Hahella chejuensis KCTC 2396: one gene and its partner. Each later gene encodes a partner of the first gene's protein in a complex. Links are inferred from orthologs where the notes say so. Each region holds a gene or a part of one and is shown on either strand. Other genes may lie near its edges.

Region 1 (3,187 bases):
TAATTTTTTAAATTATAGTTTTAAGTAGCACGCTGTAAGAGCATATTGCGTATGTGGCCGATGGCTCTGGTTGGGTTCAGGCCTTTCGGACAAACACTTACGCAATTCATGATTCCCCGGCAGCGGAATACGCTGAACGGGTCGTCGAGATTCGCCAATCTTTCTTCGGTAGAAGTGTCGCGACTGTCGACCAGGAATCTGTATGCCTGCAACAAGCCTGCGGGACCAACGAACTTATCTGGGTTCCACCAGAACGACGGGCATGAAGTAGAACAGCACGCACATAGAATACATTCATACAGGCCGTCCAGCTTTTCACGCTCTTCGGGTGACTGCAATCGCTCTATCGCAGGAGGCGGATTGTCATTCACCAGGAATGGCTTAATTTTCTCGTACTGCTTGTAGAAAATCGCCATATCCACAACCAAGTCGCGAATAACCGGCAACCCTGGCAATGGCCGCAATACCAGCTTGTTGTTCTTCACCACCTGAGAAAGAGGGGTGATACAGGCCAAGCCGTTCTTGCCGTTCATATTCATGCCGTCCGAACCGCACACGCCCTCACGGCATGAGCGACGGTACGCCAGGGTCGGGTCTTTTTCTTTCATCAGTCCCAGCACGTCGAGAACCATAAGGTCCTTGCCCGCAGGGACTTCCAGCTCCACATCCTGCATGTAGGGAGCTTCGTCAACTTCCGGATTATAACGATAGATGCTTACCAACATAACTCTGTCTCCCCAACGACACTAGTAACTACGAGCTTTCGGAGGAAATGGCTCCACAATTTTCGGCGCGAAGTTCACTTCCCGCTTGCTTACCCGCTTGTCTACAGGGAAGTAAAGAGAGTGCTTCAGCCAATTGTCGTCGTCCCGTTCAGTGTAGTCGTTACGGGCGTGCGCTCCGCGGCTTTCCTTTCTTTCTTCAGCCGCAACAGCCGTCGCATAAGCGACTTCGTACAGGTTATCCAGCTCTAAAGCTTCGATACGAGCGGTGTTGAACGCCATACTCTTATCTTCAAGAACCGTGTTCTTCACACGACCGCCCAGCTCTTCCAGCAACTTCAGACCTTTCTGCATGCTTTCGCCATCACGGAATACACCGAAATATAGCTGCATGGTGTTCTGCAAGTCTTTACGTACTTCCGCCACTTTTTCGGAGCCGGCGCCGCTATTCAATCTGTCCAGACGCGCCATAGTTGCATCAATATCTGATTCGGATGCGTCATCCACGCCATAGCCGTCTTTCAACATCTTCTCGATGTGAAGCCCCGCTGCGCGACCAAATACAACCAAATCCAACAGCGAGTTGCCGCCCAGGCGGTTGGCGCCGTGTACGGATACGCATGCGACTTCGCCGCAGGCGAACAGACCATCGATGACGATGTCGTTGCCATTTGCGTCCTGGGTCAGTGCCTGACCGCCAATATTGGTCGGGATACCGCCCATCATGTAGTGACAGGTCGGCACAACAGGAATCGGCTCTTTAGCAGGATCTACGTGAGCGAAAGTTTTAGACAGCTCCACGATGCCTGGCAAACGCAAGTGCAGCGTCTCTTCACCCAGATGATCCAGTTTCAGCAACACGTGGTCTTTGTTGGGACCGCAACCGCGACCTTCAAGAATTTCCATAATCATGGAACGGGCGACAACGTCACGACCCGCCAGGTCTTTTGCGTTCGGCGCATAGCGCTCCATGAAACGCTCGCCTTCGCCATTAATCAGATAACCGCCTTCACCGCGACAACCTTCCGTCACCAATACGCCTGCGCCGGCGATACCGGTCGGGTGGAACTGCCACATTTCCATGTCTTGCGCCGGGAAGCCTGCGCGAAGAGCCATACCAACGCCATCGCCAGTATTGATTAATGCGTTAGTAGTGGATGCGTAGATACGGCCTGCGCCGCCGGTAGCCAAAACTGTCGCCTTGGCTTTCACGTATACGGTTTCGCCGGTTTCAATACAGATAGCCGTTACGCCGACTACCGCGCCTGACTGGTTTTTCACCAAGTCCACTGCGTACCATTCATTTAAAAAGGTAGTGCCGCCGCGCAAGTTGCCTTGATACAGAGTGTGCAGCAGTGCGTGACCAGTACGGTCCGCCGCCGCGCAGGTGCGGGCGGCCTGGCCGCCCTTACCGAAATCTTTGGACTGACCGCCAAAAGGACGCTGATAGATACGTCCAGTCTCCGTACGGGAGAATGGCAGCCCCATGTGCTCCAGCTCAAATACAGCTTGAGGACCTACCGAACACATATATTCGATTGCATCCTGGTCGCCAATATAGTCCGACCCCTTGACTGTGTCGTACATGTGCCAACGCCAGTCGTCATTTGGGTCCGAACTGGCGATCGCGCAGGTGATCCCGCCCTGAGCGGAAACAGTGTGAGAACGAGTTGGGAATACTTTGGTGATACAAGCGGTTTTAACGCCGGACTCCGTCAATTGCAGCGCCGCGCGCATCCCGGCGCCGCCGCCGCCAATTACGATCGCATCGTAAGAGAGAGTTCTAAGTTTAGACATGGATTACAGCCCCCACAAAATTTGCACGCCCCAGATGAAGTAAACAAACATGATAGTTCCGCACGCTGCTTGCGCAACGAAACGGATCACGCCGTTTTTCATGTAGTCAGTGGTAATCGTCCACAAACCTATCCACGCATGGGCGCCAAGCGCCACCAGCGCAGCCAGGGAGAAAATTCTCATCCAAGTCTTGGCGAACAGTGCGCTCCATACTTCATAGGTCAGATCCGGCGTAAACACCAGGACGCCAACCATAAATGCAGTATAAAGAGCCAACACCACAGCGGAGACCCGCTGCACCATCCAATCATATGCGCCGCTACGGCCTAAATTGGTGACGCTGGTTACCATATCCAAACTCCCGCCAACAGAATGAGCACAACAGACACGGCTATCACAACCTTCGCTGCGATCTGCCCGCCCTTCAGGGTTTCACCGATCCCAGCATCCATGATGAGGTGCTTGATGCCAGCAACGAAGTGATAGAACAATGCGGCAAGAATGCCCCAGAGAATTAGTTTTGCAAGAAAACTGTCCATGACTGACTGAAGGGAAGCGAAACTTTCCTTACTCGCCAGAGATGCGTCGAGCCCCCACAACAGGAACGCCATTGCAATGAAGATAATTACACCTGATATCCGATGCAGAATAGATGTAATTGCGGGTAG
Region 2 (3,095 bases), 3.1 Mb from region 1 along the record:
GGGCAGCACCAGTTTATCGGAATCTATTGCCTGAAGTATGTCTGCTTTGATTTTCTCTTCTAATTCTGCCATTTGCATATCCGTGAATAGGTTGGCTGCATTGGATGCGGGCCCGCTGAGAAGCGCTTCGGCCTCTTTCAAGGTCCAATTTAAGTTATAGCAGAATTTTGGCGGGATGCTTGCCGGCGGCGCATAGAAACGCGCCGCTAAGGAGTAGGATTATGTCAGAGCTTTTTCTTTGTGTTGCTAACTTCTTCAATGGCGTAGGGAAGCTCAAGTACTTGCAGTGCGGTAGTTGGAGACTCCTCCAGACGCAGGACTTTGCCGTCGGCGGCTGACTTGTCCAGTACGGCGAGAGTTTGTCCTTGGGCGCTGCGCACGACTGAACCAATACGAGCGCCTGTTTCGTCGATAATTGCTGAGCCGGGGGCGGGGGTTATTGTTTCAGAAGAGAGCAAGAACATGCGCTTCTTTAGCGTGCCGAGGTACTGCATGCGGGCGACGATTTCTTGTCCCGTATAGCAGCCCTTTTTGAAGCTGATGGCGCCGAGCGCCTGCAGATTCAGCATTTGCGGGATAAACTCATCCAGGGTTTGCGGGTAAACCTCTCCCAATCCTGAAAGCACTTCCAGGCGCTCCCAGTCCTCGACGGCGCCGGCGGCGCATTGATTATCCAGATCCGGCAGTAGCTTTGACGCCTGGGCGCTATCTAGCCAGCATTCCATCCGGGAGAGGTTGCCTGGAGGGCGAATAAGCAGCAGGCCATCGCTGGTCTGGCAGGAGTCTGCTGATGTAGGAACTGCGGAAGAGAGGGAAGGCAGCGAATCCAGATCTCCACTTAATCCTATTACGCCCCAATCCTCCAGTAACGTGACGGTGCACTTATAAAACACCTTGTACTTATTAAGGTGAGCGAGAAAACTTTGCGCCACCTCTACGGGAAGTCTCAACAAATAGCAGTCTGGCTTGGCTTGCGCTATGCGGAATAATGCGACCATGCGGCCTTTGGGAGTGCAGCAGGCGGCCAGTGATGAATGACTGATGGTGATTTCCTGAATGTCGCAGGTAAATTGCCCCTGCATGAATTTGACGGCGTCGGGCCCTTTTATTTCCAGTAAGGCGACATTGGTCAGTCTGTGGAGATGCAAGGCGCCGTCACTCTCCTGGGGCGCCAGAGTGTTTGCTGGTTTGGCGAAGGCGTTCCAAAAGGACGTCATATAAATGGATCTCCCTTAATTCCTGGCGAAGCGTAAACAAACTCGAAAACGACGAAATGCATCCGGATCGCAATTGTCCCGGACGAGAAACACCAAGTCCCGCCAGCCTGTGCGGCAGACCAGCAGAGTGATAATGGGGGTGACGCAAGTGTCTCCGTGCAGGCGTGTCTCCAGCTCGCGTTGATTGCGTTTGAACAGCCTTACTTTCACGTCTTCATCGCTGTTTTTTTCATAGCGGATTTTTATCACACTTGTCGGCCAGGCTAACAGAGCATACTGGCCGACGGTGAAGACAAAATGAGCGCCTAACAGGGCGCTCAAAGAAAGCTTTAGCCAGCTCGGCATCGTCAGAGCCAACAGCACTGCGCCAATCAGGCCGAAAAAGACGGTAAAGAAGAGCGTCAATTGTAGCGATGGCCGCAGCTCAATCGTAGCTTGGTTGAACACGGTCTAAGATGATTTTAACGATGCGCGCCAGATCAGGATCTTCCGGCGTGGACTTTTGCATAAACCACTGGAACATATCTGTATCTTCACACTCTAAGAGCATACGGTAGCGCGCTTTGTCTTCGTCAGGGAGTTCAGGGTAGGCTTCCTTGAGAAAGGGAACCAGCAGTACGTCCAGCTCCAGCATTCCGCGTCGGCTGTGCCAGAATAAACGCTTGTATTCTACATCTTCAGTCATTTGCGCCTCTGTATGTTGCCCGGGGGCCGTCGTTCTGGCTGCATGATAACGGTCCCAGGCTTTCGCCGCCACCCATGGCGGCGTGAAACCTTATCAGAACGCCCTGTCATCGCTCACCAGGGTTCAGCGGGAAAGTTAACGGGGGTTAAAATCGTGTTTTCCGGCGTTTTGAGCGGGTGAGGGTAATCTAGAGTGTAATGCAGGCCGCGGCTTTCTTTGCGCTGAATCGCCGAGCAGATAATCAGGTCTGCGACCGTCACCAGATTACGCAGTTCAAGCAGGTCATTGGATACCTTGTAGTTGCTGTAATACTCGCGGATTTCCTGATGCAATAAGTCTACGCGATGCTTGGCGCGTTGCAGGCGTTTGTTGGTTCGCACGATGCCGACATAGTCCCACATGAAGCGGCGCAGCTCGTCCCAGTTATGTGAGATCACAACGTCTTCGTCAGAATCTGTTACCTGACTTTCGTCCCAGGAAGGAGCGGGCGGCGGCGCAGGCGTGTGTGCGATACGGCTGACGATGTCCTCGGCGCAGGATTTCCCAAACACCAGACACTCCAGCAAGGAGTTGCTGGCCATGCGGTTGGCTCCGTGGAGTCCGGTAAAGGCGGTTTCACCTACGGCGTAAAGAGAGTTCAGGTCCGTGCGGCCGGCGCTGTCGGTAACCACTCCTCCACAGGTGTAGTGGGCGGCGGGAACCACGGGAATAGGTTCTTTAGTGATATCAATGCCGTAAGACAGGCAGCGTTGATGCACTGTGGGGAAGTGCCCGAGGATGAAATCTTTGTCTTTATGGCTGATGTCCAGGTACAGGCAGTCTGCGCCGAGACGCTTCATTTCGTGGTCGATGGCGCGGGCGACGACATCACGTGGGGCGAGTTCTTCGCGCTCGTCAAACTGAGCCATGAAGCGCTTGCCGTTGGGCAGTAAAAGCTTGCCGCCCTCGCCGCGAACAGCCTCTGTTATCAGAAAGGATTTCGCCTGGGGGTGATAAAGGCAAGTCGGGTGAAATTGATTGAACTCCATGTTGCCCATGCGACAGCCTGCGCGCCAGGCCATCGCGATGCCGTCGCCTGTCGCCACGTCAGGATTGCTGGTATAGAGATAGACTTTGCTGGCGCCGCCCGTGGCGAGCACCACAAATTTGGCGCGGAACAACTCCACATGACTGGTTTTCTTGTTCAGCACATA

Evidence for each region.
Region 2: the proteins of sdhA (region 1) and HCH_RS08105 are in contact, whole or in part, in a crystal structure (PDB 6C12), measured with the Escherichia coli proteins. The link is inferred for Hahella chejuensis KCTC 2396 from one-to-one orthologs.

Annotation. Positions count from the first base shown.
Region 1 is NC_007645.1:4,882,380-4,885,566, forward strand. What follows is about bases 134-2,995. They hold sdhA (succinate dehydrogenase flavoprotein subunit), read right to left. Parts: upstream 2,520-2,995; coding sequence 747-2,519; downstream 134-746. Other genes in these bases: HCH_RS21290 (succinate dehydrogenase iron-sulfur subunit), read right to left, coding at 134-725; sdhD (succinate dehydrogenase, hydrophobic membrane anchor protein), read right to left, coding at 2,523-2,870; sdhC (succinate dehydrogenase, cytochrome b556 subunit), read right to left, coding at 2,864-2,995. In the rest of the region: more of HCH_RS21290, read right to left, coding at 21-133; more of sdhC, read right to left, coding at 2,996-3,187. UniProt on the Escherichia coli protein: Two distinct, membrane-bound, FAD-containing enzymes are responsible for the catalysis of fumarate and succinate interconversion; the fumarate reductase is used in anaerobic growth, and the succinate dehydrogenase is used in aerobic growth.
Region 2 is NC_007645.1:1,811,753-1,814,847, forward strand. The notes cover bases 273-3,042. They hold HCH_RS08105 (succinate dehydrogenase assembly factor 2), read right to left. Parts: upstream 1,903-3,042; coding sequence 1,642-1,902; downstream 273-1,641. Other genes in these bases: HCH_RS08095 (YgfZ/GcvT domain-containing protein), read right to left, coding at 273-1,217; HCH_RS08100 (protein YgfX), read right to left, coding at 1,233-1,664; nadB (L-aspartate oxidase), read right to left, coding at 2,016-3,042. In the rest of the region: HCH_RS08090 (HDOD domain-containing protein), read right to left, coding at 1-72; more of HCH_RS08095, read right to left, coding at 225-272; more of nadB, read right to left, coding at 3,043-3,095. UniProt on the Escherichia coli protein: An FAD assembly protein, which accelerates covalent attachment of the cofactor into other proteins.